3 regions of the Mycobacterium sp. NPDC050441 genome follow, and region 3 is predicted to be linked to each of the others. Evidence: predicted binding sites of a transcription regulator. Region 3 holds the regulator's gene; each other region holds the start of a gene.
The links. Region 3 encodes LexA, which represses DNA repair genes until DNA is damaged. Its sites were predicted from a motif close to CGAACANNTGTTCG; they were not measured.
Positions count from the first base shown of each region.

Region 1: a site for LexA is predicted at 4,397-4,410, ahead of AB0I14_RS07295 (DUF222 domain-containing protein). Genes of this name have one in related genera too.
Region 2: a site for LexA is predicted at 3,854-3,867, ahead of AB0I14_RS11450 (error-prone DNA polymerase). Genes of this name have one in related genera too.

Region 1 is NZ_JBFAJS010000002.1:449,032-459,328, reverse strand. Features, by position in the region: gene AB0I14_RS07325 (fumarate reductase/succinate dehydrogenase flavoprotein subunit) at 1-32, opposite strand, end outside; gene AB0I14_RS07320 (ABC transporter ATP-binding protein) at 29-850, opposite strand; gene AB0I14_RS07315 (ABC transporter permease) at 847-1,707, opposite strand; gene AB0I14_RS07310 (ABC transporter substrate-binding protein) at 1,704-3,134, opposite strand; gene AB0I14_RS07305 (ferredoxin family protein) at 3,145-3,372, opposite strand; gene AB0I14_RS07300 (GntR family transcriptional regulator) at 3,369-4,127, opposite strand; gene AB0I14_RS07295 (DUF222 domain-containing protein) at 4,415-5,899, shown strand; gene AB0I14_RS07290 (molybdopterin-dependent oxidoreductase) at 6,038-8,287, opposite strand; gene nusB (transcription antitermination factor NusB) at 8,379-8,867, opposite strand; gene efp (elongation factor P) at 8,870-9,433, opposite strand; gene AB0I14_RS07275 (Xaa-Pro peptidase family protein) at 9,458-10,297, opposite strand, start outside.
Region 2 is NZ_JBFAJS010000003.1:484,391-494,687, reverse strand. Features, by position in the region: gene AB0I14_RS11470 (MaoC/PaaZ C-terminal domain-containing protein) at 1-151, shown strand, start outside; gene AB0I14_RS11465 (universal stress protein) at 248-1,150, shown strand; gene AB0I14_RS11460 (APC family permease) at 1,147-2,703, shown strand; gene AB0I14_RS11455 (hypothetical protein) at 2,727-3,749, opposite strand; gene AB0I14_RS11450 (error-prone DNA polymerase) at 3,881-7,192, shown strand; gene AB0I14_RS11445 (hypothetical protein) at 7,197-8,081, opposite strand; gene AB0I14_RS11440 (XRE family transcriptional regulator) at 8,424-8,996, shown strand; gene AB0I14_RS11435 (nitroreductase family protein) at 9,154-9,807, shown strand; gene AB0I14_RS11430 (tRNA (cytidine(34)-2'-O)-methyltransferase) at 9,919-10,297, opposite strand, start outside.
Region 3 is NZ_JBFAJS010000002.1:217,594-227,890, reverse strand. Features, by position in the region: gene AB0I14_RS06170 (PhzF family phenazine biosynthesis protein) at 1-245, shown strand, start outside; gene nrdR (transcriptional regulator NrdR) at 247-702, opposite strand; gene AB0I14_RS06160 (LysM peptidoglycan-binding domain-containing protein) at 867-1,448, opposite strand; gene lexA (transcriptional repressor LexA) at 1,647-2,366, shown strand; gene AB0I14_RS06150 (hypothetical protein) at 2,415-4,760, opposite strand; gene AB0I14_RS06145 (acyl-CoA dehydrogenase family protein) at 4,949-6,109, opposite strand; gene AB0I14_RS06140 (molybdopterin-dependent oxidoreductase) at 6,211-8,499, shown strand; gene AB0I14_RS06135 (PE-PPE domain-containing protein) at 8,608-10,116, shown strand; gene hflX (GTPase HflX) at 10,126-10,297, opposite strand, start outside.

The DNA of each region.
Region 1 (10,297 bases), 230 kb from region 3:
GCGACATCGGGAATCTCGGTCAGCTCGGTCATGGATGCTCCAGGGCGGCAATGATCTCGGCGCGCAGCGCGGATCGTTCGGGATGGTCGGTTCGGGGCTGGCCCACCTCGATGAGGGCGCGCAACGGCTGGCCGGCACGCCCGAGCACCGCGACACGGTCACCGAGTGTGAGTGCCTCGTCGACGTCGTGGGTGACGAACACGATCGTCGTCGGATGGGCCTGCCAAGTGTCGATCAGCAACCGCTGCATGGCCGCCCGGGTCTGGGTGTCCAGCGCGGCGAACGGCTCGTCCATCATGACCGCGCGGGGTGCACCGGCCAGGCCGCGGGCCAGCTGAACGCGCTGCCGCATGCCGCCGGACAGATTCTTCGGCAGGAAGTCAGCGAACCCGGACAGGCCGACCTCGGCGATCCACCGGTCGGCACGCTCGCGCCTCCCTGCTTTCGGCTCGCCCCTACGCCCATTGCGCGGCTCGCCGCTACGCCCATTGCGCGGCTCGCCGCTACGCCCATTGCGCGGCTCGCCGCGGAGCTGCAGGGCCAGTTCGATATTGGACCGCACCGTGCGCCACGGCAGCAACGCGCTGTCCTGGAACACCATGCCGCGGTCGCGCGAAGTGGTGGTGACCGGTTCGCCGTCGGCCAACACCCGGCCGCCGTCGGGCCGCAACAGCCCGGTGAGCGCACGCAACAATGTGGACTTGCCGCAGCCCGACGGACCGGTGAGCACCAGGATCTCGCCGGGCTGCACGGTGAGGCTCAGATCCGCGATCACCGGAGCGCCGGTGTAGGACAACGTGATTCCGTCGAGTTCAAGCCGCATCCCCGTGCCGGCAAGCGTTGTGGTCATCGCACACTCTCCTCACCACGCGGCAACCAGCGCGTGACCCGGCGCCCGATCAACTCGACCGCCGCGGCGGTGAGGAAGCCGAGGACACCGATCGTGATGATGCCGACGAACACGGCGGGATAGTTCAGCACCGTGTAGGCCTGCCAGGTGCGGTAACCCACACCCAGCCGGCCCGAGATCATCTCGGCCGAGATCACGCAGATCCAGGCCACACCCATTCCGACCGAGAGCCCGCCGAACAGTCCCGGCAGGATGCCCGGCAGCACCACCTGGCGCAGCACGTCGAGGCGACCGCCACCGAGGGTGCGGACCGAGTCCTCCCAGATGGTCGGCAGCGCACGCACCGCATGCCGGACGCTGACCATGATCGGGAAGTAGGCCGCGAGGAACGTGATGAAGACGATCCCCGCCTCATCGCTCGGGAACAACAGGATTGCCACCGGCACGATGGCGATCGCCGGGATCGGGCGGGCCAATTCGGTGAGCGGGCCGAAGATGTCGGCGAACAGTGCCGTGCGTCCCAGCAGGATTCCGGTGATCACACCGACCACCGCGGCGATACCGAACCCGGTGAGAATCCGGATCAGCGACTGGCCGAGGTCCAGCCAGTACTCCGGTGTGCCCAGCCGGTTCACCAGGGCCGCAGTGATTTCGGTGACGGTGGGCAGGGTGTCGAACCGCAGACCGAACCGTACGTCGTTGGCGGTCAACAGCTGCCACAGGACTATGGCACTCACCACCGACGCCAGGCGGATCAGCCGATGCCGCCAGACCGAAGGCGCGGGGCGGGTACGGGCGGCGTCCGGCGCGGCCGGAAGGTCGCTGACCGCAACCGGTGCGGCGTCGGTGGTGGTCACACCGCACCTGCCAGCGCTTGCTGATAGTCGACGATCGCTGCACCGGGATGCGTCGTGATGTAGCGCTCGGCGCCCGCCTGAGTGCCGAACGGCAGGTGGCCCTCAGCGCCTGATCCGGGCAGGCGCACCCACACGGCCTTGTCTGCGAACCACCGGGTACCCAGTTCGGCGTCGGAGATGTAGGCGGCGCGGACCTTCTTGCCCTCGCCTTCGGCCTGCCGGATCGCCTTGAGCAGGCACACCGGCGTCGCAGCCGCCGTGGTGGTATCCGATCCGTCAATCCAGAGCTCACCTGCCGTGGCGGGATTGTCGACAGCGCTGTGGCACACCGGGTCGGTGCCGCTCAACGCCGACGGGTTGGCGTTCGAGGCCAACGCCTTCTCGTAATCCTGGCCGCGAGCCGAGAACGCCGCCCGCAGCGGTCCGTCCTGCACGAAACCGGGAACATCGAGGTCGGCGAAGTTGTCGATCGACTTCAGATAGGGCACATCGCCTTTGAGTGCGTCGACCAGCGACGGTTTGAGCGTGGTGTCGAACGAGGTGCCGCCCGGCCCGTTGTACAGGTAGACAACCTCCTGTGGCAGCCCACTGCCCTCGGCCACGAGGCGGGCCGCCTCCAACGGCTTGGTGTTGAGAAAGTCGGTGGCATCCAGTTGGGCCTGTAGGAAGGCGTCGAGGACCTCCGGGTGGTCAGCCACATACGCCCGGCGCACCACCACACCGTGCAAGGTCGGATAATTCAGCTCGGCCCCGTCGTAGAGCAGCTTGGCCTTGCCCTGCTGGACCAGCAGCCCCGGCCACGCGACGAACTGCGAAAGCGCCTGAACCTGACCAGATTCCAGCGCCGACGCGCCGACCTGCGGCTGCTGGTTGAGCACCTCCACACCGGCCTTGGCGTCGATACCGCCCTTGCCGAGCGCTTGCACCAGCATGCCGTGGCCGGCCGAACCGACGCTGGCCGAGACCTTCTTGCCGGCCAGATCGGTCAACGACTTGGCGGGCGAATCCGGTGCCACCACAACCATGTTCAGCGCACCCTTCGGGTTGTACCCGGTGACCGAGACGATCTCGGTCTTGGCGCGTTCGTTGGCCTGTGTCTTGGATCCGTTGATGAGCATCGGATAGTCACCCATGGAACCGATGTCGATCTTCTCGGCGACCATCTGCGCGGTGATCGGTGCGCCGGTGTCGTAGTCCTGCCACGTCACGTTGTACTTGGTGCCGGTGCGGGTGGTGATGTCGGCCAGGCGGCGTTCCAGGTACCCCTGGGCGCGCAACAACGTTCCGGCGGTGACGGTGTTGATGGTCTTGGACTGGTAGCCGACGACGACATCGACGGTGTCGGAAGATTTCGTCGCCGAGTCCAGGGAGCAACCGGCGGTCACGAGCGTGAGACCGGCGGTAAGGGCGATCAGGGCTGATTTCACTTCAGGTCCTCTAGCGGATGAGATAGGGCATGTTGACGGTGACCGCGCCGGTGGGACAGCGGGCCGCGCAGGGCCCGCAGTACCAGCACTCGTCGACGTGCATGAAGGCCTTACCGTTCTCGGGATTGATGGCCAGCGAATCCAGCGGGCACACGTCGACACACAATGTGCAGCCCTCGATACACAGGGACTCGTCGATGGTCACCGGGACATCGGCGCGTTGATTGACCAGCGTCATGCGTCACTCCTAACAAGGTTGCCGCGCATGGTGATTCGGTCACCACGCATCCTGATGTACTCCAGGTCGACGGGCGTGCCGTCATCCAGGCTGGTCAGCCGCTCGGCCATCAGCAGCGCCGATCCGGCCGGCACCTGCAGCGTCGCCGCGGAGTGCGGGTCGGCCGAAACCGCTTCCAGGGCAAGGCTCGCCCCACCCAGGCGCCGCCCACTGACCCGTTCGATGAGCGCGAAGATGTCGTTGCTCTCCAGCGGGTGGCCGATCACCTGCTCACCGATTTCGGGAGCGAGGTAGGTCAGATCCAGCGACAGTGGCAGATCCGCGAGGTAGCGCAAGCGCTCGATGAAGACCACTTGCGTACCCGGCTCGAGTGCGAGCTTTCGAGCCACCGCCGGAGGGGCCGAAAGTCGCTGTACGGCACGGACTTCGTTACGCACGTCGCCGTAGTCCTTGAAGGTCTCTTTCAGACCCACCAGCGCGTCGAGGCCATGATCGTACTTGCGGGCCGCGACGTGCGTGCCGACCTTGGTGCCGCGGTCGATCAGCCCCTCGGTCTTGAGCACCGCGAGGGCTTCACGGATGGTGTTGCGGGAGACGAAGAATTCGGCGGCCAGTTCCGCCTCGGGTGGCAGGGCGCCGTCATAGCTGCCCTCGTAGATCTGATGGCGCAGGACGTCGGCCACCTGGCGGGCCTGATCTGCGCGCGCACGGCGGCTCGGCAGCGATACGGGATGGGCTTCGGGCTGCGACGACACGCAATCAACGTAAGGGGCGATTCAGGGTCGTCGCAGTGCGGCGATTTCGCTGTCGGCGCAGGTTAACTGATTGCGCCGCCGCCCGACGTGAAGTACCTGGCGAAACCTTTCCCCAGGCACGCATTACGCCACCTCGGCCGTGACAAGAATTTACAAATCGCGATGATCGAAACGTCGTCACGATCCGATTGTGTGACCGCGGGCCGGCCCAAAAAACTTTGGTCACTCTGACCACGTCTGTCCCTATCGGCGGTTTCTTGTCGGGTTATCGAACTAATGTTCGAATCATGAAGGTCGGGTTGGCGCAGAGCCGAGGTGCAGTGCAGGCTGCGCTGGCCGGGCACCTGGCTGCGACCGCGACGCTTGTCGATATTGATTTCACCGGGTTCGACACCGCAGAGTTGTTGGCGATCCAGTCCGGGCGCGAGGAGCAGGCCCGCACCCAGGCCCTCATCGATCACCGCCTCCAGTCGGCGCTGATGGCCCGGACCAGCCCACCCGAGGTCGGCGGCAAATCATGGACCGACGTCCTTGCCACCCGGATGCGGATCAGCCGCAAGGAAGCCTCACGCCGAGTGTCCGCGGCCGCGGACCTGGGCCCGCGGTATTCCCTCACCGGCGAGATATTAGAACCGTTGCTGCCCGCATGCGCCCAGGCATTGCGGTCGGGGTCGATCAACACCGAACACATCACGATCATCCGCGACACGTTGGCAGAGGCCGAAAAGTACGTCAGCGCCGCTGAACTCGCCCAGATCGAATCGGACCTGGTGACCGCAGCGACCCGCGACACTCCCGAAACACTCAAGGCCGCCGCCGACAAACTGCTCTACCTGCTCAACCAGGACGGCGACGGGCCCGATGTCGCAGCCCACCTGCGTGGGCTGCGGATCGGCAAACAGGACGCCGACGGATTGGTTCACGTCGAAGGCTGGCTGGACCCCGAGGCGGCGTCCTATCTCACCACCGTCACCGGCGTGTGGGGCGCGCCCGGCATCAACAACCCCGATGATCCCGAACCACTCCACAACCCGACACCCAACCCACTCGAGACCCCTGCCGACTCACCCGAGACCGACGCGGCTGAACCGTCGGCCACCGAAGCCCGGGCTGAACGCGACACCTCCCCAGAGCAGGAGCAGGCCGCCAACCGCGACACGCGTACCCAGTCCCAGCGCAATCACGACGCGTTCAAAGTGGCGCTGCGCGAACTACTGATGTCCAAACGGCTCGGCCAGCACGGCGGCCTCCCGGTCACCGTGGTGGTCTCGACCACGCTGGCCGAACTGGAGGCCGGGGCCGGAATCGCGGTCACCGGCTCAGGCATCCGGATGCCGATGAACGACCTCATCCGGCTGGCGTCGCACAGCATCCACTACCTGACCGTCTACCGCCACCACACCGCCGAGCCGCTGTACATGGCCCGCACCACACGGTTGGCAACCAAAGCCCAACGACTCCTGCTCTACAACCGTGACCGAGGATGCACCCGCCCCGGATGCACCGCACCGGCAGACTGCTGCCAGGTCCACCACGCCAAAGCCGACTGGCGACACGGCGGACAAACCGACGCCCCCGACCTCGCACTGAGCTGCGGGCCCGACAACCGCCTGGTCGGGCTCGGCTGGACCACCAGCATCGATCCCGACACCGGACGTATCCACTGGCATCCCCCACCCCTGATGGACACCGGGCAAGACACCCTCAACCATCACTTCCACCCCGAAGAACTACTAGTCCCCCCAGATAGTCCCCCGCAACGAAGTAGCTGACAGACCGAACAGCCCCCGAACCAGCTCAACCACGCTGGCATACAACGTGATTGAGTTCCACCAGGGCGCGTGCCGACGGACAAATTGCCCTGGCACGATCACACCCTCGGCCCAGCCCGCCCTAACTCGCAGTCACGCTCACGAGCCCGCCGCGCTGACCGTGACCGGAATGCCGTTGAGCGCACCGTTTCCGGACGGTTCGTCGATGAAGTCCGGCAGCGACAGGATGTTGGTGTTCACCCCGGGTGCCGCGTTGGCGACGCCGAGCCGGGTGCCGGGCTGGCCGTGTCCCCAGCCGTGCGGCATGGACACCACGCCGGGTTTGATCGCATCGGTCACCTCGACCGGCACCACGATCTTGCCGGCAGTCGACGCCACTTCGGCGTTGTCACCATCGGCGATGCCCCGAGACGCCGCATCCTGGCTGTGCATCAGCAGGGTGCACCGGTCGCGGCCCTTCATCAGCGAACCGACGTTGTGCAGCCAGGAGTTGTTAGACCGCAGATGCCGGCGGCTGACCAGCACCAGATCATCGGGAGCGCGATCGAGTCGCTCGGCCAGCCGGGGCAGGTCGTCGAGAAGGTATTGCGGCGCCACCCGGATCTTCTGGTCGGAGGTCCCGAGTACCTCGGGCACCCGGGGAACCATCGGGCCGTAGTTGATGCCGTCCGGATGGGCCTTGAGCTTCTCCAGGGTCAGGCCATCCGGGTTCTCGCCGTACCGGTCACCGAACGCAGCCGTCCGCAACGTCAGATCGAGCATCCGCTCCGGGCCACCGTGGTCGTAGTGCTTGCGGATCTCAGCGCCGTCGAGCCCCTGGGTGAAGCACAGGTAGTCGAACCAGCCGTCGTCGAGCGCGGCGATGTCGACGTCCTCGGCCGGGGTACCGGTGCACAACCCGGTCAGCCGGATCAGGATCTCCCATTCCTCGGGCGCATCGGGATCCTCGCGATGAAACACCGGCGGCGAGTAGCGCGCGAAGCTGTTGATCGCCGCGCCCAGCAGCAGATCGGCGGAATGCGGCTGCTCGAGCGCCGAGGCACCGGGCAGGATGACATCGGCGTGCTTGGTGGTCTCGTTGAGCCACAGGTCGACCGAGATCATCGCGTCGAGCTGCGGCAGCGCGTCGTCGAGTTTGTCGCCGCCCGGAGTCGACAGCACCGGGTTGCCGGCCACCGTGATGAGGGCCTTGAGCTGGCCCTCACCGGGGGTGGTGATCTCTTCGAGCATGCAGGACACCGGGACCTGACCCATCACCTCTTTGGCCCCGCGGACCCGGGTGCGGTAACGGCCGAAGTTCGGCGCCCCGTCCTCGAGTCCCGGGATCGGCTGGCTGGTGACAGTCCACGCGGTCGGGGTGGCGAACATCGCGCCGCCCGGGGTGTCGAAGTGGCCGGTGACGATGTTGACGACGTCCACCAGCCAGCTGGCCAGGCTGCCGAACTCCTGATTGCAGGTGCCGATCCGGCCGTAGACCACCGCACGCGATCTGCCGGCCAGCTCACGGGCCAATCCGCGAATCCGCTCTGCATCGATACCTGTTGCGGCAGCGACCCTTTCGGGCGACCATTCGGCCGCCACCTGCTGCAGCGTCGACACCCCGTCGAGGTGGCGCTCCAGGTCGCCGAGGTTGACCAGCCCTTCGTCGAACACCGTGTGGATGATCCCGAGCAGCAGGGCGGCATCGGTGCCGGGGGTGATCGGCAGCCATTCGTCGGCCTTGGCCGCGGTGGCGGTGCGCACCGGGTCGATGACGATCACCTTGCCGCGCTTACGGATACCGCCGATGATGCCCATCACGTCCGGGGCGGCCAGCAACGAGCCCTGTGAGGCAGCGGGGTTGGCGCCCATGACCACCAGCAGGTCGGTGCGCTGAATGTCGGGTGTCGGGAACGCCCACCAACTGCCGTACATCAGGTGCGACGACAGGTTTTTCGGCCACTGATCGATGGTGCCCGGCGAGTAGGTGATCGGCATGCCGGACAGGCCGAGCAGGATCGCCGCGTAGCGCGACAGCGAGAACGAGTGCGCCAGCGGATTTCCGGTGTACGCCGCGACCGCGCCGATGCCGTACTTCTCGACGACGGGCGCGAGCAGTTCGGTGCAGCGACGGAACGCGGTATCCCAGTCAACTTCGTGCCACTGGCCGTCGACCTTGATCATCGGCCGGCGGATCCGGTCGGGATCGTCGTGCAACGTGGCCAGCGAGGCGCCTTTCGGGCAGATGTGCCCCGCACTCCACTGGTCGGCCTTGTTCGGCCGCACACTGGCAACCCGGCCGTCCTCGACGCGAATCTCCAAACCGCACATCGCTTCACACAGCGGGCAGGCGTGCAGATGCAGGCCGTCCTCACCGATGGCGGCGATCTTTCGCGGCTCTGGTCCCATCAGCGGCCTCCGGATGTCGGTACGGGTGTAACACACGTAACAACATCCTGGCACCGAACGGCACCTATGGTCCCGATGTCCGGGACACGCGCTACTGCTCGGAGCTGTCCTGGATCCCGCCCTGGACGGCCGCGGCGGCGGCGCGGATCTGCGGGGTCACCAACATCACCTGGCCCAGCACCCCGTTGACGAACCCGGGCGATTCATCGGTGGACAACTCTTTGGCGAGCTCGACGGCTTCGTCGACCGCAACCGGCTCGGGGACGTCCTCGGCATGCAGCAGTTCCCAGACCGCCACCCGCAGGATGGCTCGGTCCACAGCGGGCAGCCGTTCCAGCGTCCACCCCTGAAGGTGCGCCGAGATGAGATCGTCGATGTGGGCGGCGTGCTCGGTGACGCCGCGCGCCACCGACACCGTGTAGGGGTTGAGCGGAGCGACGTCGGGCTGATCCTCGGCCAGCGCGGTGCGGCCATCGGCCACCGCCTCCGCCGTCAGACCACGGGCTTCAGCCTCGAACAGCAGATCGACGGCCCGCTTGCGGGCCTGGTGACGGCCCCGGTCACCGCGGCGGTCAGGCATGCTCAGCCATTCACGCGGCCGAGGTAGCTGCCGTCGCGGGTGTCGACCTTGAGCTTGTCACCGGTGTTGATGAACAGCGGAACCTGGATCTCGGCACCGGTCTCCATGGTGGCGGGCTTGGTGCCGGCGCTCGAGCGGTCACCCTGCAGGCCCGGCTCGGTGTGGGCAACCTCGAGTTCGACCGACACCGGAAGCTCCAGGTACAGCGGAACACCGTCGTGGAACGCGATCTGCACCGGGAGGCTCTCCAGCAGGAAACCGGCCAAGCGGCCGACGAGCTCCTCGGACAACGGATTCTGATTGAAGTCCTCGGAATCCATGAAGACGAAGTCGTTGCCGTCGCGGTACAGGTAGGTGGCGTCGCGGCGGTCCACGGTCGCAGTCTCCACCTTCACGCCGGCGTTGTAGGTCTTGTCGACGACCTTGCCGGACACCACGTTCTTCAGCTTCGTCCGCACGAAGGCCGGACCCTTACCCGGTTTGACGTGCTGGAATTCGACGATCTGCCACAGCTGTCCGTCGATCTGCAGGACGAGCCCGTTCTTGAAGTCGGCAGTCGATGCCATGAGGGTGTAGCTCCTAAGCTTCTGTCACAAAATGGCCAGTTCCTTGGGGAACCGGGTAAGCAGGTCGGGTGCCGCCTCTCCGACGACCAGCGTGTCCTCGATCCGGACACCGCCGCGATCGGGCAAGTAGACACCAGGCTCAACGGTGACCGCAGAGCCAGCAAGCAGTGTACCGGCGGCAGCGGCATTGATTCCCGGCGCTTCGTGGATCTGCAGTCCGACGCCGTGTCCGAGGCCGTGACCGAAGTTGTCGCCGTAGCCGGCATCGGCGATGACCTGGCGTGATGCGGCGTCCACCGCGCTCAGCGAAACGCCGGGGGCCAGCGCGTCGCGCCCGGCCTGCTGTGCGGTGGCCACCAGGTCGTAGATGTCGCGCTGCCACTGGGCCGCCGGGCCCAGTACGAACGTGCGGGTCATGTCGGAGTGGTAACCGGCCACCAGGGCACCGAAATCGATCTTCACGAAGTCCCCAGCTGCCAGCACCGCATCCGTGGGTCGATGGTGCGGGATGGCCGAGTTCAAACCCGCCGCCACGATCGTCTCGAAGGACGGTCCGTCGGCACCGTGATCGAGCATCAGGGCTTCCAGCTCGTTGCGGACCTCCCGTTCGGTGCGGCCCGGCCGCAGACCGCCGCGTTCCAGCAGATCGGTGAGCGCGGCGTCGCCGGCCTCACACGCCAACCGCAGCATCGCGATCTCGCCGGCGTCCTTGACCTCCCGCAGGGCCTCCACCGTGCCGGCCGCGCGTACCCACTCGACCGAGTTGCCGGCCGCCTTCGTCAGGGCTGTGTAGGCATCCACGGTCACCACGTGGCTCTCGAAACCCAACCGCAGGGCGCCGGCTCGGGCGGCGCGCCCGGCCAG
Region 2 (10,297 bases), on a different contig from region 3:
CAGCTCGCCGGTGTTCCCGGGTGAGACGCTGACCACGTCGATCTGGCGCACCGAACCGGGGCGGGCGGTGTTCCGCACCGAGGCTGCCGGGCCCGACGGTGCCGATGCCCGGGTCGTGCTGGAGGACGGCGCCGCCGAGTATTCCGACTGATCCGGCAATTTCTTAGAAGCCCTGCACACCGCGTGGTGGGTTGACAGGATCGACCCACTACGCGCGCACGGTGCCGTGCGGGATGGGTGGTGGCAGATGACGCAGGTAAACCTGGTCGTTGGGTATCTGGCCACTCCCGGTGGCGCCGATGCGTTGGCCCTGGCAGTCCGGTTCGCCCGAACCCTGGACGCCGAGGTCAACATCTGCATCGTGCTACCGCCCGACACCGCGCCACCGGGCACCGTCCCCAAAGGCGGCGGCTACGAGGAAGTGCTGGCCGAACAGGCGCAGGGCTGGTTGGACGATGCCCTGGCCTCGGTGCCCGACGACGTTGTGGCACACACGCATCTGAGCTTCGACGAGTCGTTCACCGACGGCTTGATCCGCGAAGCGCTGCGGCTGCAGGCGGCCGCAATCGTGGTCGGCGGCGCGGGCGGCGGACTGGTCGGCAGCTACTCACTGGGGTCGGTGGTCAACGAGCTGTTGCACTCATCGCCGGTACCGGTCGCGGTGGCGCCACGCGGAACCCGCTTTGTCAAGGTTGAGCGGGTGCATGAAATCACCTGCGCCATCGGCCAACGCCAGGGGTCGGATCTGTTGCTCGCCACCGCGGTACGGGCGAGTCGGGCCGCGGACATACCGCTGCGCCTGGTGTCGCTGGTCGCCCTCGATCCGACCTTCGGCTCGCTGCGGGGCGACAGCGAGGCGGTGCGAGAACATGCGCTCGCGCACGCCGAACGGACACTGGATGCCGCCAGAGATGAACTGCCCGCCGATTTTCCGGTGACCTCCACCATCGTGAACGGTCCCAGTGTCGAGGCCGCCGTCGAACAGCTGGGCTGGGATGACGGCGACATCATCATGGTCGGATCCAGCCGGCTCAGTGCGCCGCGGCGGATCTTCCTCGGTTCCACCGCGGCCAAGATGTTGCGGGTGCTCGACGTTCCCATGGTGGTTGTGCCCCGGGATGAACTGAAAGATGGCGAGGACTACTCATGACCGAGTCCGCATCGGAATCCGCGTCGCACCAGAAGCTCGAAGTTGCCGAGCACTCTGCGGGGCTGGTCTCCAAGGGTCTGGCCGCGGGCAAGGTCGGCACGTTCTCCGGTGCGATCCTTGGCATCTCGTGTGTGGCACCCGGATACACGCTGACTGCGAGCATCGGGCTGATCGTCGCCGCCGTCGGACTCAAGATGCCGGCGATCTTCATCGCCGGCTTCATCCCGATGTTCCTGACCGCCTACGCCTACCGCGAACTGAACTCGCGTGCACCCGACTGCGGGGCGTCGTTCACCTGGTCCACCAAGGCGTTTGGCCCGTATGTCGGGTGGATGTGCGGGTGGGGCATGGTGGTCGCGTCGATTATCGTGCTGTCCAACCTGGCTGCCATCGCGGTGGAGTTCTTCTACCTGTTCATCGCCAGGATCACCAACCATCAGTCCATCGCCGAGTTGGCCGACAACAAGGCCATCAACATCCTCACCACGCTGGTGTTCCTCGCCATCGCCACCGCAGTCGCCAGCCGCGGCATCACCACCAGTGAACGGGTGCAGTACGTATTGGTCGGATTCCAGATGGTGGTGCTACTGGCGTTCGCGGTGATGGCCTTCGTGCACGTGGGCCGCGGCGACGCACCTGCCGGCTTGTCGTTCGATCTGGACTGGTTCAACCCGTTCACCGGACTTGCGTTGAGCGCCTTCGTGGTTGGTGTGACCGGATCGATCTTCGCTTTCTGGGGCTGGGACACCTGCCTGACCTTGGGGGAGGAGTCCAAGGATCCGACGAAGGTGCCGGGGCGGGCCGGGCTGCTGTGCGTGCTGTCGATCCTGGCGACATATCTGGTGATTGCGGTCGCGGTGATGATGTACGCCGGCGTCGGGGAAACCGACTTGGGGCTGGGCAATCCGGACAATGCCGAGAACGTATTCGCCGCGTTGGCCGATCCGGTGCTGGGCACCTACACCGGGCCGCTGCTGTTCCTGGCGATCCTGGCCTCGTCGGTGGCCAGCCTGCAGACCACGTTCCTGCCGGCGGCCCGCGCGATGCTGGCGATGGGCGCCTACAAGGCCTTTCCGGCGCGCTTTGCCGAGGTCAGCCCGCGGTACCTGGTGCCCGTGTTCGCGACCGTCACCGCCGGGGTGGTCACCGGGGTGTTCTACACCGTGGTGAGCCTGCTCTCCGAGAGTGCCCTGCTGGATACCATTGCCGCCCTTGGCATCATGATCTGTTGGTACTACGGCATCACGGCATTTGCGTGTGTCTGGTACTTCCGCCGTGAGCTGTTCGCCAACGCGCACAACGCGGTGTTCAAGTTCCTGTTCCCGCTGCTCGGCGGAACCGTGCTGGCCGCGGTATTCGTGATCTCGATTGGCGAGAGTATGAACCCGGACAACGCCAGCGGTGCGGAAATCGGCGGCATCGGCCTGGTGTTCTACATCGGCTTCGGCGTGCTGATCCTCGGTGCCGTGCTGATGATGATCTGGCGGTCCCGCAGCCCCGAGTTCTTCCGGGGCGAGACGCTGCGGCACGACACCCCGTCGCTCGTGGAGTAGGCGCGCTACCGCGAGGTCAGCTGCTAGCCGGCAGAGCCGCCGATACCGGAGTTGCCCTTGTTGTGCGCGAGCTGGAACGGATCCAGCAGGTCCCACACCGTTGCGACGGCCTGGACCTTGAGATCGGCGCCCTGGTCTTCCACGTTGAGCAGGTCTGCGGCAATGTCGTAGCCGTAGTACACCGCCGAACCCGGCGGAGTGGTCTTGATCAGCTCGTTGATGATCGTTTGCCGTGCATCGCGGGCCGCGGCATCATCGCCGAGGGCGGGCGCCAGGCTTGGCAGAATCTTGCTGATCGGAATCACCGCGTTCACCCACGGCACGATTTGACTGCCCCGGTAGATCTGCTCGGTGGCTTCCCGGATGAACGGGTCGAGTTCGTCGGGAAGGGCGGTGTTCATCAACGCGTTCCGCAGATTCAGGATCGGCTCGGGGATGTCCTTCGGCTCTGGATCGTCGGCCCGGAACGGGTTGGGATCCCATGCCTGGCCACCGTCCGCGGTGTCGGCCTGGGTCTGCACGGCGCCCACCTTCGGTGTGACGAGTGACCTGCTGACCGGTTGCACGACGGCCTCGGTGTCCGACTTGTCGGCCACTACCGGGTCCGGCCTGGCAGCTGCCGCCTGCTTCGGGGCGAACAGGTCCTTGAGCTTGGCGACCTGACCGGCCTCGAACTCCTCGGCGCTGGGCTTCGGCTTGGGCGTGGCGGCCACCGGTTTGGCGGATTTGACGGCATCGGTGACCTGCGCAGCCGCGTTCTCGATCTTGCCGGCCTGCTTCTCGAGGGTGTCCTTGACCTTGGACAGTGGCTTGGGCCGCTTGGCCTCGCCGGTCGTGGCCTCGCCGGTCTTCGTCTTGCCGGCCTTGACCGCAGTGCGCTTGGGTCCGGCCTTGACGTGCTGTGACGTGCTGTTCTTCGAGTCCTTGGCCGCACCGTCGGTCGAATCAGCGTGGGCGGTGCCCTGTCCGGCCACGGCGAGCGCCGCGCCCACTCCCGCCGCCACCGCGACACCACCGACATACCCGATGTACTTCGTCGACGCCATGCCCGTCCTTTCACAGCCGATCCCCAGCCCAACGGCATCGTAGGGGGCGGTGGCGTGATCGGCATCACGAGGCTGCCCGCAGAGGCGGACGTTCCGAGAGTTGTCGAACAAATGTTCGATATACTGGGGCGGTGGGTTGGCATAATGGGCCGCCGAGCTGGTCGGAAATGGAGCGGGTGCTCTCTGGCCAGTCGCCGCGGCCCGCCGCGGGTGGCAAGCCGCGTCGTTCCGGCCTGCCACTGGAGCCCGACGGCGATGGCGGGGACAGCCCGGCCTGGTCTCGTAAGCGCGGTATCTATCAGCCGCCGGAACTCGACCGGCCGCGAACGTCGGTGCGTTATGCCGAGCTGCACACGCACAGCGCCTACAGCTTCCTCGACGGTGCGAGCACGCCGGAGGAGTTGGTGGAGGAGGCGGCCCGGCTGAACTTGCGGGCGATCGCGCTGACCGATCACGACGGGCTCTACGGCGTGGTCCGGTTCGCCGAGGCGGCCAGGGAGTTGGACGTGGCCACGGTATTCGGTGCCGAGCTGTCGCTGGGGAACGTTCCCCGCACCGAGGATCCCGATCCGCCCGGCCCGCATCTGCTGGTGCTGGCCCGCGGCCCGGAGGGGTACCGGCGGTTGTCCCGCGAGATCGCCAAGGCTCACCTGGCCGGTGGTGAGAAGGGCAAGCCCCGCTACGACTTCGACGGACTCACCGAGGCCGCCGGTGGGCACTGGCACATCCTCACCGGTTGTCGTAAAGGGCATGTCCGCCAGGCACTTTCCCGCGGTGGTCCGGAGGCTGCCGCCGCCGCGCTGGGCGATCTGGTTGACCGTTTCGGGGCCGACCGGGTCAGCATCGAACTCACCCATCACGGCCATCCGTGTGACGACGAACGCAATGCCGTCCTGGCCGGGCTGGCCCAGCGGTTCGGAACCGCAGTGGTGGTCACCACCGGTGCGCACTTCGCGGCGCCTGACCGGGGCCGACTGGCCATGGCGATGGCGGCGATCCGGGCCCGTAACTCGATGGACACCGCGGCGGGGTGGCTGGCGCCGCTCGGTGGGTCTCATCTGCGCTCGGGGGAGGAGATGGCCCGGCTGTTCGGTACCGAGATCGTGACGGCCGCAGCAGATCTCGGTGAGCAGTGTGCCTTCGGCCTGGCGCTCATCGCCCCGCAGTTGCCCCCGTTCGACGTCCCGGCCGGGTACACCGAAGACAGTTGGCTGCGCCATCTGGTCATGGCAGGCGCGGCCGAGCGGTACGGGCCGCCGGAGCGGGCTCCCAAGGCCTACGCGCAGATCGAACACGAACTGCGGATCATCGAGCAGCTGAAGTTCCCCGGATACTTCCTGGTGGTGCACGACATCACCCGGTTCTGCCGGGACAACGACATCCTGTGTCAGGGCAGGGGATCGGCGGCCAACTCGGCGGTCTGCTACGCGCTCAAGGTCACCAACGTCGACCCGATTGCCAACGAGCTACTGTTCGAACGGTTTCTGTCCCCGGCCCGCGACGGGCCGCCCGATATCGACATCGACATCGAATCGGACTTGCGCGAGAACGTCATTCAGTACGTCTACGAGCGCTACGGTCGGGACTACGCTGCCCAGGTTGCCAACGTCATCACCTACCGCGGACGCAGCGCGGTCCGCGACATGGCCCGGGCGCTGGGGTTCTCCCAGGGGCAGCAGGACGCCTGGAGCAAGCAGCTCAGCCGGTGGAGCGGGCGCCCCGACTCCCCGGAAGCGGAAGACATCCCGCAGCCGGTGATCGAGCTGGCCACCCAGATCGCCAATCTGCCGCGGCACCTCGGTATCCACTCCGGCGGCATGGTGATCTGTGATCGCCCGATCGCCGACGTGTGCCCGGTGGAGTGGGCCCGCATGGCCAACCGCAGCGTGCTGCAGTGGGACAAAGATGACTGTGCGGCAATCGGTTTGGTGAAGTTCGACCTGCTCGGCCTCGGCATGCTCTCGGCGCTGCACTACGCCATCGACCTGCTGGCCGAGCACAAGGGCATCGCCGTCGACCTGGCCAAGCTGGATCTGTCCGAGCCGGCGGTCTACGAGATGCTGCAGAAGGCCGACTCGGTCGGGGTGTTCCAGGTCGAGTCCCGCGCGCAGATGGCCACCCTGCCCCGGCTCAAGCCACGGGAGTTCTACGACCTGGTGGTCGAGGTGGCGCTGATCCGGCCGGGCCCGATCCAGGGTGGTTCGGTGCACCCCTATATCCGTCGTCGCAACGGTCTGGAGGAAGTCACCTACGACCATCCGTCGATGAAATCCGCGCTGAAGAAAACGTTGGGCATCCCGCTGTTCCAGGAGCAGCTCATGCAATTGGCGGTCGACTGTGCGGGTTTCACCGCGGCAGAGGCCGACCAGCTGCGCCGCGCGATGGGCTCCAAACGCTCCACCGAGAAGATGCGACGGCTGCGCAGCCGGTTCTATGACGGCATGCGGGAACTTCACGGAATCACCGGCGAAGTGGCCGAGCGGATCTACGAGAAGCTGGAGGCATTCGCCAATTTCGGTTTCCCGGAAAGCCATTCGCTGAGCTTCGCGTCGCTGGTGTTCTATTCGTCGTGGTTCAAACTGCATCATCCGGCGGCGTTCTGCGCGGCACTGCTTCGGGCCCAGCCGATGGGGTTCTATTCCCCGCAGTCCCTGGTCGCCGACGCGCGCCGCCATGGGGTGACGGTGCACGGTCCCGATGTGAACGCCAGCCTGGCCTACGCGACGTGCGAGAACCGCGGCATGGACGTGCGGTTGGGGCTGGGCAGTGTCCGACACATCGGTGACGAGTTGGCCCAACTTCTGGTCGACGAGCGAAATACCAACGGGCCGTTCACCACCCTGATCGACCTGACCAACCGGGTTCAGCTGTCGGTACCCCAGACCGAGGCGCTGGCCACTGCCGGTGCGTTGGGTTGTTTCGGGGTCAGCCGGCGCGAGGCGCTGTGGGCGGCGGGCGCGGCGGCCACCCAGCGACCGGACCGGCTGCCGGGGGTGGGCTCTTCCTCGCACGTGCCGCCGCTGCCTGGGATGAGCGCCCTGGAGCTGTCGGCCGCCGACGTGTGGGCCACCGGCGTCTCACCGGACAGCTATCCCACCCAGTACCTGCGCGCCGACCTCGACGCCCTCGGTGTGATTCCCGCCGACAAGTTGCTGGACGTCGTCGACGGGACTCGAATCCTGGTTGCCGGGGCGGTAACTCACCGCCAGCGCCCGGCGACCGCGCAGGGGGTGACGTTCATGAACCTGGAAGACGAGACCGGGATGGTCAACGTGCTGTGCGCCCCCGGGGTGTGGGCGCGCTACCGGAAGCTGGCGCAGACGTCCCCGGCACTGGTGGTGCGCGGCATCGTCCAGAACGCCAGTGGTGCGGTCACCGTGATCGCGGATCGGATGGAACCGGTCGCGCTGCGGGTCGGCTCCCGGTCGCGAGACTTCCGCTGAGCGCTCAGACGGACAGGTCCGTGGCCGGAGCGGCGGTGCTGTCCTCGAGTCCGGTCCGCAGCAGTGACCACGCCAACCGTCGTGCGGCGGTCGCCCGCTCGTGCAGGAGGTGTTGGACGGCCGGGATGGGGTTGGTTTCCGGGGTGCGGCCCTCGACCACGTCGGCGTGCAGATCCTCGGCGACCTGGATCGCCAACAACACCGCGTCGTTGACCCGGTTCAGCGCATCCTGCAGGCGGTCGTCCTGGCTGAGCAGGTGGGCGTTGTCCAGCTCGACCGAAACGTCATTCACCACCTGGCCGATCTGCTCGAAGAGCGCGTTCATCGCGGCTTCCCGCTCGTCGCGGTCCGGGTTGCGCAGTTGGGTCGCGCCTTCGGTCCACAGTGTCGCCAGCATCCGGGTGTGGGCTCCGACCGCGCGGGACACCTCGATCATCGCCTGCTTCTGCAGTTGCTCGAGCAGGTTGTTGCGTTCGATGCGGGCCAGTTCCTGTTGGGCCACCAGTTCGGCGTGGTGCAGTTTCTGCTGGGACTCCATCTGGGCCCGATGCCATTTCTGGGTCAGCGCGAGTTCGAGCGCAGAGCGCTCGTCGGCTGCCGCCAGCTCACGGCGCAGACGCTCGTCGGCCTGGGCGATGTCGTATTTGGCCTGACGCTGGATGGTGAGGGTCAGCCACATCGTCACCATCACGACGACGAAGACGACGGCACCGAAGAACCACTCGGCCTTGCTTCCGGGCTGGCCCGGGCTGAACAGCAGGTACGAGATGATGGCCAGGCTGCCCAGGCCGCCACACACCAGCCACCCGATACCGGCCTTGGGGTCGACCGATGTCGTCTTGGGCGTCGGGTCGGGATTCGCTACAGCCACCCTCATCGGCTCGGTCACCTCGCCCACCTGGCCGTAGTTCGGCGGGGCACCCCCTGAAGACTCAGCGGCCCTTGTCGATTCAGTTAGTCCGGCCATGTCGACCTCCCGTCGGCCAAGCCTGCCACCGTGCCGGCGTTCAGAGTAGGGCCACCCTCCGCGCCGCGTGCTACCGGCCGGTGGCACCCGCACTCGCATACCCTGTTTTTCGTCATTCTTCAAGTGCCCCTAGCGATGACGGACGGCTCTGAAACCGCTAGTGTCATCGGCGTGCTCACCGTGAGCGGTGGTGGATCGGATCCAACGGATCCGGCAACCGGCCGCTCACTTCTATTGATCTGTTCGCTTGAGAATTGAGGGCCCATGGGACAAAACGCGACGCTGGAAGGTGATTCGGCGGTCATCGTCAGTCTGTCGGAAGCGGCGATGCATATGTATTCCGCTGCTATCGACGCACTGCCCTTCCCGGAGGACAAGAAGTTCCACAAGCGCGCCGACGTCGTCCTGTCCGGCCTGCGCAAGCTGCGTGCCTCGTTGGCCGAGGCGGCCGGCAGCAACCGGCCTTCCCCGGCGGTCATCGTGGCGCTCAGCGGGGTTCGTCAGCGGTATGACTCGCTGATGTCCCACGCCGCATCGGCGCCGGGTTCCTCTCTGGGGCAGCAGATCTACGTCACGCGCATCCACGCCAAGCTGTCGGCTCAGGAAGTGGCCAACGGCGCCGGCCTGCGTGACGGTCTGCTTGACGAGCTCGAGGCCGGCGCAACGCCGACGGACGCCGAAGCAGCCAAGATTCGCGACACGATCGCTGCGCTCGGCGGGTTGCCCGGCGACGATCACGGGATCCATGCCGTCCCCTCCCCGGCCGACTTCGGGTCGTCGGACGAGTCGCAGTCCAACGGCTGGGAACCTGTGCTGGTCTCCGAGAACGCCGGCTGAAGCCCCACGCAAGACCCTGTGCGCCGTCGTCGATCAGGCCCCGGCGCGCAACTTTCATCGGTTAGCTGAGTTGCACTGCAGCGCACGATGATTGGAAGCTCCCCAGCAAACTGCTGGGGAGCTTCTCTGGTTTGGCGAACGGTTGTAGTCTCGCCGCATGACAGCCGAACCAGCCCTGAACTTGACCGTTGACGAACTGCTCACCACGACCCGCTCGGTGCGCAAACGCCTCGACTTCGAGAAGCCGGTCTCGCGTGAGGTCATCATGGAGTGCCTCGACCTGGCGCTACAGGCCCCCACCGGGTCGAATGCGCAAGGCTGGCAATGGGTTTTCGTGGAGGATCCGGCAAAGAAGAAGGCGCTGGCCGACATCTACCGGGCCAATGCCAATCCCTATCTCGATCTGCCCAAGCCGGAGCGCGGCGACGTCCGCGATGAGCAGATCGGCGCGGTGATGAGCTCGGCGCGCTACCTCACCGACAACTTCGAGAAGGCCCCGGTGCTGATGGTGCCGTGCCTGGAGGGCCGTCCCGACGGCGCACCGGCGGGCATGAGCGCATCGTTCTGGGGGTCACTGCTGCCCGCAGTGTGGAGCTTCATGCTGGCGCTGCGGTCTCGGGGCCTGGGATCGGCCTGGACGACGCTGCACCTGCTCGGCGACGGCGAGAAGCAGGCCGCCGAACTGCTGGGCATCCCGTTCGATCGCTACGCCCAGGCGGGCTTGTTCCCGATCGCCTACACCTTGGGCACCGATTTCAAGAAGGCCAAGCGCCTTCCTGCCGAGCAGTTCTCGCACTGGGACACTTGGTGACCCGTGGCGCCCTGGGGCGCCTGTTGTCCCAGATGAAATTGTGAAGCCGGAGTATGAAGTCTCTGTGAGATTCGGGCGTGGGCCGCGTGTCGGCCCACGCCCGCGGCGTAACTAGACGCTGCCGGCGAACCCGTGTTGGCGCCATGCCTCATAGGCGGCGACGGCCGCCGCATTCGACAAATTCAGCGACCGCCTGCCGGCGAGCATCGGAATACGTACCTGCGCGGTGATATTGGGATCGGCCAGAGTTTGTGCATCGAGTCCGGTGGGTTCCGGGCCGAACATCAGCACGTCGCCGGGTTGGTAGGAGACGTCGGTGAACGACGTCGACGCGTGCGCGGTGAACGCATAGACCCGGGCCGGCATCAGCGCGCGCCACGCCGCCTCCAGATCTGCGTGCACCGTCACCGATGCCAGGTCGTGGTAGTCCAGGCCGGCCCGGCGCAGCTTGGGTTCGGACAGATCGAAACCCAGCGGCTCGACCAGATGC
Region 3 (10,297 bases):
ACTACCTGTGGGCCTGGATCGACGAGGAGCACGGCACGCTACGAGCCAGGTCGTTCGCCCCGCACCTGGGGATCCCCGAGGACGAGGCCACCGGGTCCGCAGCGGTACGGATGACGGATTATCTGAGCCGGGATCTGACGATCATCCAGGGGAAGGGTTCGGTGATCGAGACCCGCTGGAATCCGGAGGGCTGGGTTCGTCTGGCCGGCCACGTCGTCAATGACGGCACCACCCGACTGGACTGAATTACGCCTCGGCGCGGTGCGCCCGCAGCGCCTCGATCTCGCGCTCGAAGTCCTCGGCCGACGAGAACGACCGGTACACCGAGGCGAATCTCAGGTAAGCGACCTCGTCCAGTTCCCGGAGCGGTCCGAGAATCGCCAGGCCGACCTCATGGCTGGGGATCTCCGGCGTGCCGAGGCCGCGGACCGCGTCCTCGACCTTCTGCGCCAGAACATTGAGCGCATCGTCGTCGACCTGCCTGCCCTGACAGGACCGGCGCACTCCACGGATGACCTTCTCCCGACTGAAGGGCTCGGTCACCCCGCTGCGCTTCACCACGGCCAGCACCGCGGTCTCCACGGTGGTGAACCGCCGTCCACACTCCGGGCACGATCGCCGGCGCCGAATGGCCTGGCCCTCGTCGGTCTCGCGCGAATCGACCACACGCGAATCAGGATGACGGCAGAACGGACAGTGCATTACCGCTCCTTCGTCATGCCGCCGGACAACTAGCTCGAGCGCCCTTGAGCGTACCCGCGATGCCCGCGGCAGACTCACCGCCGGGTCCAGTGGCGCGTAGGTGCTCACTCCGACACCGACCAGTGTGGCTGCCGGCCATGACGATTCAGCGGCCATTGCGCTGCTCAGCCAACCGGCGCGAGCAATGTCTGCCCGGGGTCGACCGCCGCGGATTCGAGTTGGTTGAGGTCTCGGATCTGCTCGACGACCCGGGCCACCGGAGCATCCGGGGCGACCCGGCGAGCCACCTGCTGCAGCGTCTCCCCTGATTTCACCTGGACCACCGCGAGCTCAGCCGGCTCCGGGCTCTCGGTCCCCATCACCCCGCCGAATTGGGCCACCAGGCCAAGCCACACCGTGATACCGGCGGCGACCAGGGCCAGCAACACCGTCGTCGCCGGCGTGATGGGCCGACTGCGATGCGATGCCCGCGACATCAGCACTCCGGTTCCGCGGTAGCGGACCGCACCGGCGGCGGGACGGTCGGGCGCCGGCCGCTGCACCGGGCGCACCCGGCGCACCGGCCTGGCCGTACCGGTACCGAAGGTGGCGGTGCCCCTGGTGCCGGCACCGCCACGAGTCCGGACGCGCTGCGGTGGGGACTGTGGCACGGCCCGAACAGCGCGGGAACGGCTATCGGCGGGGATATCGATGATCGCCATCTGACTGCCTTTCGGTGGGACGGTTTCGCTCTTGTGTTCGAACATACTCGCTCAGGTGTTCGATTGATAGAACATGTGATCGAACTGTTGCCAAACGATAGAACGCGGCACCGACAAGTTCGGGCCGCCAACCCGCACACGGGTCCGGAATCGCGTCCCCACGCGCCCCACCAGCAGACACGCCCGCAACACGCCTCGAACACATGTTTGATTAATGTTCGATCAACGACTACATTCGGCCACATGAGCGACGACCGCAGCAGGGACGGCAAAACCGACAACCCGGCCGGATCGGACGGCGCGGGTCCACGCCGGGCCGAGGGGCTCACCGACCGGCAACGCACCATTCTCGACGTGATCCGCGCGTCGGTCACCAGTCGCGGCTACCCGCCGAGCATCCGCGAGATCGGCGATGCGGTCGGTTTGACCTCGACCTCGTCGGTCGCCCATCAATTACGCACCCTGGAACGCAAGGGCTACCTGCGTCGGGATCCCAACCGACCGCGCGCGGTCGACGTGCGCGGCGCCGACGATCCGACGGCCGCCGCGCTGGTGTCCACCGACGTGGCCGGCTCCGACGCGCTACCCGAACCGACCTTCGTGCCGGTGCTCGGACGTATCGCCGCCGGCGGCCCCATCCTGGCCGAGCAGGCTGTCGAGGACGTCTTCCCGCTGCCCCGCGAACTGGTCGGCGAAGGATCGCTGTTCCTGCTCAAGGTCGTCGGTGACTCGATGGTCGATGCCGCCATCTGCGACGGTGACTGGGTGGTGGTGCGCCAGCAGAGTGTGGCCGACAACGGAGACATCGTGGCCGCCATGATCGACGGCGAAGCCACCGTCAAGACGTTCAAGCGGACCCGCGGTCAGGTCTGGCTGATGCCGCACAACCCGGTATACGACCCGATCCCGGGCAACGACGCCGCGGTGCTCGGCAAGGTCGTCACCGTGATCCGCAAGATCTGACCGACGAGGCGGACCCGGCTCCACCGGATGGTTGCCGGGTCCTGCCGCTCAGTCCGTGCGCACGAACCCGTTCGTGCGGGCGAATTCCTCACTGGCGAACCAGATCTCGGCCACTGCATCGTCGTATTCACTGCTGTCCGGTGCCCAGTACCGGCCGGACTTGGTATCCGCCTTGATCGGATAGCCCTCCGGCGCGCGGTTCGGGTCCTCCAACGGTAGATGGATGGCGGTGGCACTGGGTATCTCATCGAGTTCGATGGCGGCATGGCGTCCGCTGTGGGCCTCACTGCTGTAAGCCTCACCGCCGTGGGCCTCACCGCTGTAAGCCTCACTGCTGTAGGCCTCTACCTCGCTGATGACGCGGGTGGGCGCGGTGTCGACGTTGTCCTGATCGCTCGGCACTGCCAGGCCGCTCAGCGCCGCGAAACCCTGCGCCTCGCGCACTCCGCCGACCGGACCGCTGAGTGACCCGGTGTCCGCCTGGTCCTCGTCCACAAGCTCCGCTTCGATGTCGTCGACATCGTCGCCCTCGGCGACTTCCTCGAAGTCGGCGTCGATGGGCGTATCGAGGTCCTCGTCGTCGAAGTCGTCGTCCTCGAAATCGTCATCGTCATAGTCGTCATCATCGTCATAGTCGTCGAAGCCCTGTTCCGGGCCGGCCAGCTGCGAGGAATCCTCCGGCGGTTCCTCGTCCTCGCCGGGCGTCCCATAACCACCGGCCCCTCCGTGCGGGGCCGCCCATTGACTCACCGGGATGGCGATATCGGTGGGCCCGTCGAACGGAGACGCCGCCCCTCCTGATTCCTCGCCCGGCCCGGCGAACCGCGCCGTCGCAGCCTCGCCGCCGCCATAGGCAGCGCTCGGCCCATAGCCGTTCGCCGCATCGGAGCCGCGATCATCGCGGTACTCATCCTGGTCGTACCCACGCGAGCCGTAGCGGGCGTCGTCGTAACGGTCCTCGTCGTAGGACGAATCCCCGGGTCCGCCGTCGTAGTCATCGTCGAACGGGTCATGGTCGAAGTCGTCATCGCCGCCGGCGCGGCGACGGTGCCATAGCGCGGCCCCCACGATCAGCCCGGCGAGCAGCACAACCGGGACCACCGCGATCAGCCACCACCAGCTCCAATGCCAGGAGAACGGCTTCTTGTTGTCCGCATCGGAGGGCTGCGGCCCCGAGGCCGGGGTCTGCCCGAGTCCGGGAACCTGCAGTCCACTCAATTCGGAGGCGAGTTTCGACGGCTCGGTGGTGAACTTGTTGGCGTCGCGGTCCCACGAGATCACTCCCCCGCTGAACCGCTGGCTGATGACATTGCCGTCTTCGGTCTGGTCGGCCATGGGGGCGCCCAATGCGCCCTTCGCCCCACCGAGCTTCTCCCAGGCCGCGTTCATCGCGCCCCGCACGATCACCGCGCCGTAGTCGGGAGTCCAGAAGATGACGGGGTTGTCGGTCGCGGCGAAGGTGCTGATCCGGCTGTTGGGACCCAACCCGCCCTCAGACTCGCTGGTGGTCGGGAAGCCCAGATCGCCTTCGGGTCCACCGACGCTTTCGTACTTCTCGAGCAGCTGACCGGTGATGGCGTTGGCTCCGGTGGCCGGGCTATAGAAGATCTTGCCGCCGGCGTACTTCTGGCCGAACCCGCCGTCGCCGATCGGATACTGGTCGCCGTCCTTGGCTCCCAGTGGTCCCATCACGCCACCTGCCTCGCGACGCGCGGCGGCGATCGACGCCGCGGGATCCGACGGTACATCCAGGCCGCCAAGCTGATCGGCCAGTTCCGGCGGCTCGGTGGTGAATGCCTTGGTCTTGCGGTTCCAGGAGATCTCTCCGCCGGTGAACTTCTGTGAGATCACATCGCCGTCGAACATCTCATCGTCGGAGGGGACGCCCAGCACTCCGGCGGAGCCGCCGAGCTTGTCCCACGCGGCATTGATGGCACCCCGTACCACCCGGGCACCGGTGGACGGAGTCCAGAAGATGACCGGGTTGTCAGGCGCGCTCAGGGTCGAGTTGCGGCTGTCAGCGGCACGCCCGGCACCTTCATCGATGGTGGGGAATCCCATGTCGCCGTCGGCTGGACCGCCCAACGACTCGTACTTCTCCAGGATTGCGCCCTGCATGAAATGTGCGCCGGTCGCCGGGGTGAAGAACATCTTGCCCCCGGCGAAGTTCTGCGCGAAGCCAGAACCCACCGCGTACACGCCGCCCTGCCGCGGCCCCAGCGGGCCGCCGTCGCCACCGTTGGCGTCCCAGGCGGCGGTGACCGCCGCGTCGGCATCCGACTCCGGGCTGGCCGAAGCCACCGCCGGCACCACCAATGCAGCGACCACGAGTGCGAGCAGGCCGACCGCCAACCGCCACACGGCCGCGTTCAGCCTTGCTCCCGGCCTAGTCATGCGCACTCCCCACTCGTTCGGCAAAGTTTTCTTAGAAATGTCCCGCCCGGACAACTTTGCGTCAGCACGTGACGATAACCAAGGAACGTGGCCGATCATGACCAAAAAAGCCCCAATATCTGGGTCTGACGGCCCAGAATTGGGCTTTTCGGGGCGTCACCTGGCGTAAATCGGGGGCCGATGGCCCGCTAGACGCCCAGACCGCGTCCGATGATCTCCTTCATGATCTCGGTCGTCCCGCCGTAAATGGTCTGCACGCGCGCATCCAGGTAGGCCCGCGCGACCGGGTACTCGCGCATGTAGCCGTAACCGCCGTGCAGCTGCAGACAGCGGTCGATGAGCTCAACCTGCTTCTCGGTGGAGTACCACTTGGCCATCGCGGCCTGCTCCACGGTGAGCTTCTCGTCCAGGTGCAACCGGATGAACTCGTCGACCATGATCCGCACCACGGTGGCCTCGGTCGCCAGTTCGGCCAGCAGGAAACGGCTGTTCTGGAAGCTGCCGATGGGCTTGCCGAACGCCTTGCGCTCCTTGGTGTACTGCACCGTCTGCTCCAGCACCGCCTCCATCGCGGCGGCGGCCATGATGGCGATCGAGATGCGTTCCTGCGGCAGGTTCTGCATCAGGTAGACGAACCCCTGCCCCTCCTCGCCGAGCAGGTTCTCGACAGGCACCTTGACGTCGGTGAACGACAGTTCGGCGGTGTCCTGGGCCTCCAGGCCGATCTTGTCGAGGTGTCGGCCCCGTTCGAAGCCCTCCATGCCTCGCTCGACCACCAACAGCGAGAAGCCCAGAGCACCCTTCTCCGGGTCTGTCTGAGCCACCACGATCACCAGATCGGAGTTGATGCCGTTGGTGATGAAGGTCTTGGACCCGTTGAGCACGTAGTGGTCACCGTCGCGGACCGCGCGGGTCTTGATGCCCTGCAGGTCGCTGCCGGTACCCGGCTCGGTCATTGCGATCGCCGTGATCAATTCGCCGGTGCAGAACTTGGGCAGCCAACGCTGCTTCTGCTCCTCGTTGGCGAGCCGCAGCAGATAGGGCGCCACGACATCGTTGTGCAGGCTGAAGCCGATACCGCTGTACCGCCCGGCCACGGTTTCCTCGCAGACGATCGTGTTGTAGCGGAAGTCGTCATTGCCGCCGCCGCCGTACTCCTCGGGCACCGCCATCCCGAGAAAGCCCTGCTTACCCGCCTCCAACCAGACCCCGCGGTCGACGATCTTGTCCTTCTCCCACTGGTCGTGGAACGGCGCGACATGCTTGTCCAGGAATGCCCGGTAGGACTCGCGGAACAATTCGTGCTCGGGTTCGAACAACGTGCGCTCGTACTTCACAACACTGCCCATGGCGTTACCTCCGGTACTGGTTACGGATTTGGGGCCAACCTATACCAACCGGGTGGTTGGTCAGCCCCGGGGAGGGTGGGGATCGCCCGTAAACTCTGGCTATGCCCCGGTCCCCCATGAGCCTCGCGCACTGGGGTGCCTTCACCGCGGACGTCGCGGCCGGCGACATCGCCGCCGTCACCCCGTTGGACGGTGACGCCGACCCCTCACCGTTGCTCGGCAACCTCGCAGGCTCGATCCGGCACCGCTCGCGGATCGAGCGACCCGCGGTGCGACGCGGGTGGCTGCGCGACGGCCCCGGCCCGAGCGCCCAGCGGGGCGCCGACGAGTACGTCGCGGTGCCCTGGGATGAGCTCACCGAGTTGCTTGCCGACGAGCTACGCCGGGTCGTGGACAACCACGGCAACGAGGCGATCTACGGCGGCTCCTACGGCTGGGCCAGCGCCGGACGCTTCCACCACGCCCAGAGCCAGGTGCACCGCTTCCTGAAAATGCTTGGCGGCTATACGTTTTCCCGCCACTCCTACAGCCTTGGCGCCACCGGGGCGATCATGCCGCGAGTCGTCGGCACCCACGACGACCTGTTCAAGCGCTCCACCGATTGGGACGTCATCGCCGAACACACCGACCTGTTGGTGTGTTTCGGCGGCGTCGCGCTGAAGAACACCGGCATCAATCACGGTGGCACCACGGCACATCCGGCCCGCGACGCGCTGCGCCGGATGCGTGCGCGCGGCGGACAGATCGTGTCACTGAGCCCGCTGCGCGACGACGTCGACGGCGACTGCCAGTGGCTGGCTCCGGTGCCCGGTACCGACGTCGCGGTGATGCTCGCGCTGGCCTATGTCCTGGCCACCGAAGGCCTGGCCGATCCGGATTTTCTCGACACGTACTGCACCGGGTATCAGCGGTTCGAGCGCTACCTGCTCGGCCGCGACGACGGCGTCGCCAAGACCCCGCAGTGGGCGTCTCGACTCAGCGGTCTGCCTGCCGGGGAGCTGACGGCGCTGGCCCGGCGCATGGCCGCCTCGCGCACCTTGGTCACCGTCAGTTGGTCGCTGCAGCGCGTCCGCCACGGCGAGCAGGCCCCGTGGATGGGCCTGACCCTGGCCGCCATGTTGGGCCAGATCGGTATCCCCGGAGGAGGTTTCGGGCACGGCTACGGGTCGATGAACGAGCCGGGACTCCCGCCGTTGCGCTGCGGACTGCCCGCGCTGCCGCAGGGCCTCAACCCGGTGCAGACGTTCATCCCGGTCGCAGCCGTCACCGACATGTTGTTGCACCCAGGGCAGCCGTTCGACTACAACGGCCTGCAACTGACCTACCCCGATATCAGGTGCGTGTACTGGGCCGGCGGCAATCCGTTCCACCATCACCAGAACATTCCGAGATTGCGCCGGGCCCTGTCCCGGGTGGACACCATCGTGGTGCACGACCCGTACTGGACCGCGATGGCCAAGCACGCCGACATCGTGGTTCCCTCGACCACCGCCTACGAACGCGAGGACTACTCGGGTTCGCGCAACGACCCGCTGCTGGTGGCCATGCCCGCGCTGACACAGCCGTATGCCGAATCCCGCGACGACTACACCACGTTCTCGGCGTTGGCCGCGCGGCTCGGGTTCGGCGAGCAGTTCACCGAGGGCCGTACGGCGCGGCAGTGGCTGATCCACATGTATGAAAGGTGGTCTGCCGGACTGGATTTCGAGGTACCCAGATTCGACGAGTTCTGGACTGCCGGGCAGCTGCGACTGCCCACCGAACCCGGACTGACGCTGCTCGCCGATTTCCGGGCCGACCCGCTCGGGCACCGGCTGGCCACCCCGAGCGGCCGGATCGAGATCTTCTCCCAGGACATCGACGGGTTCGACTACGACGACTGCGCGGGCCACCCCCGGTGGTACGAGCCGACGGAGTGGCTCGGCGGCGAGCGTGCCCGGGCCTATCCGTTGCATCTTCTGGCCAATCAGCCCGCGACCCGTCTGCACAGCCAACTCGACGGCGGCGCCACCAGCCAGTCATCGAAAGTGCAAGGGCGCGAACCGATCCGAATCCACCCCACCGACGCCGCCGCCCGCGGTCTGACCGATGGCGACGTGGTGCGGGTGTTCAACGACCGAGGCGCCTGCCTGGCCGGGGTGGTGATCGACGACCGGTTGCGCCCGGCGGTGGTGCAGCTGTCCACCGGGGCCTGGTTCGACCCGGCCGATCCGTCGGATCCCGATTCGATGTGCGTGCACGGCAATCCCAACGTGCTCACCGACGATGTCGGCACCTCCTCGCTGGCCCGCGGCTGCACCGGGGCACATGTCCTGGTGCAGATCGAGAAGTTCGCTCGCGCCCTGCCCCCGGTGCGGGCACACGAGCCACCGGTGATCCGCGCGCGGTGAATCGGTTGGACGGTAGTCACTTCGGCCGTTTGCCCGTTGACGGTTGCGTGCCGGTGCAAAGATCCCTTCAGCGCTGACGGCGTCGTCAGCAGAAGGAGATCCGGGCCGATGCCATTCTCACCCCGTTCTGCTGCCAGGTCACTGCTGGTGGGCGCCGTGGCCCTGTCCGGTTCGGTGGCCATCGGTCTGACACCTGTCGGCACCGCGGCGCTCGGTCTGGTGGTGGCGGTGACGCCGCTGGTGGTGCCCGGCACCGGAACCCCGAACCCGCAGGACTCCAACAACTACATGGCCAACGCCGTCGCCTATTACGTACAGCCGAGCGGCAATTGCGGTGCGCAGGACTGTGCGGCCCCGGTGGCAGTCCCCTATATCGCCCAGTTCTGGCCTATCCCGCTCGCGGGCTGGGGCGGGTTGGAGGGCGCCAAGTGGAACGTGTCGGTTGCCAGCGGTGTCAGCCGGCTGACCAGCGAACTCGTCGGCGCCAACAATCCCAGTGCGGCGCACCCCGTTGCGGTCTTCGGCTATTCGCAGGGCGCCACAGTGGCCAGCATCGTCAAGGGCAACCTCGCTGACCTGACCGACGAACAGAAGCAGAACCTGAGCTTCGTCCTGATCGGTAACCCGAACCGCCCCGATGGCGGGCTCTTCGAACGGCTGGCGATCCTGGGTACCGTTCCCATCCTCGATGCCACGTTCGGCCAACCGACCCCAACGGACACCGGCATCAAGACCTACGACATCGCGCTGCAGTACGACGGTGTCGCCGATGCTCCCTCCTGGGTGCTCAATCCGCTCGCCCTGGCGAACGCGCTGGCCGGCTTCCAGTACGTGCACGGCACCTACCTGGATCCCAGGGGCGATGACCCCGACACCGCAACGCCGTACGGCTACACGCCGGAGCAGGTGCAGGCCGCGATCGAGAACGCCAAGGCGAGCTGCACCACCGAAACCCACTGCCAGAAAGTCGACGGCAGCGACACCTACTACATCACCCTGCCGGCGAAGACGCTGCCGATCATGCAGCCCTTCCTCGACCTGGGTGCCGCGACCGGCACGTCCGCCCTGGTGGTTCCGCTGGTCGACCTGGTCTCACCGATGGCGCAGACCCTGATCGAAACCGGTTACACCAGAACCGACTACAGCACGCCGACGCCGTTCCAGCTGCTGCCCCGGGTCAACCCGGTGAAGTTGGCCGGCGATCTGATCAACGACATCCCCGAGGGCGTCCGGGCGGCGCTCAACCCCGGACTCGACCCACTGCCCGGGTGGACGGACCCGACGCAGTCCGGCGATACCGTCACGGTGCAGGACACCCCCGACGACGCCGTGGTCGCCACCGCGAAGATCGCCGCCAAGCCCGATCGCAGATCCGTGGTGCGGTTGAGCACGGTCGCCGAGCCCGAGACAGCGCTGAGCACACCCGACGACGATCAGACCACGGTCGCCGAGCCGGTCCGTCCGTCACTGCGCAAAACCATGGGCATCAAGGGACATCCGGTGCGTGACGCGGCGAAGTCGATCGGCAGCACGGTGCGTAAGGCCCTGGGTCAGGACACGGCAAAAGGCAACGCCAAGCCCGACCGCGCCGACGCCAAGAAGAAGCCGGCCGCCTGAGGCTCGCGCTCAGAAGGTGGCGAACTCGCTCAGGCTGGCGGCGAGCGCCATGGGTACGCGCGCCTTGATGCGGGTTCCATCGGCGGTGTGTTCGGTGGCGTCCACCCGGCCGTCGGCGTGCACCCGTGCCACCAGATCCCCACGGTCGTAGGGAATGGTCACGTCCACCGTGGCATCGGTT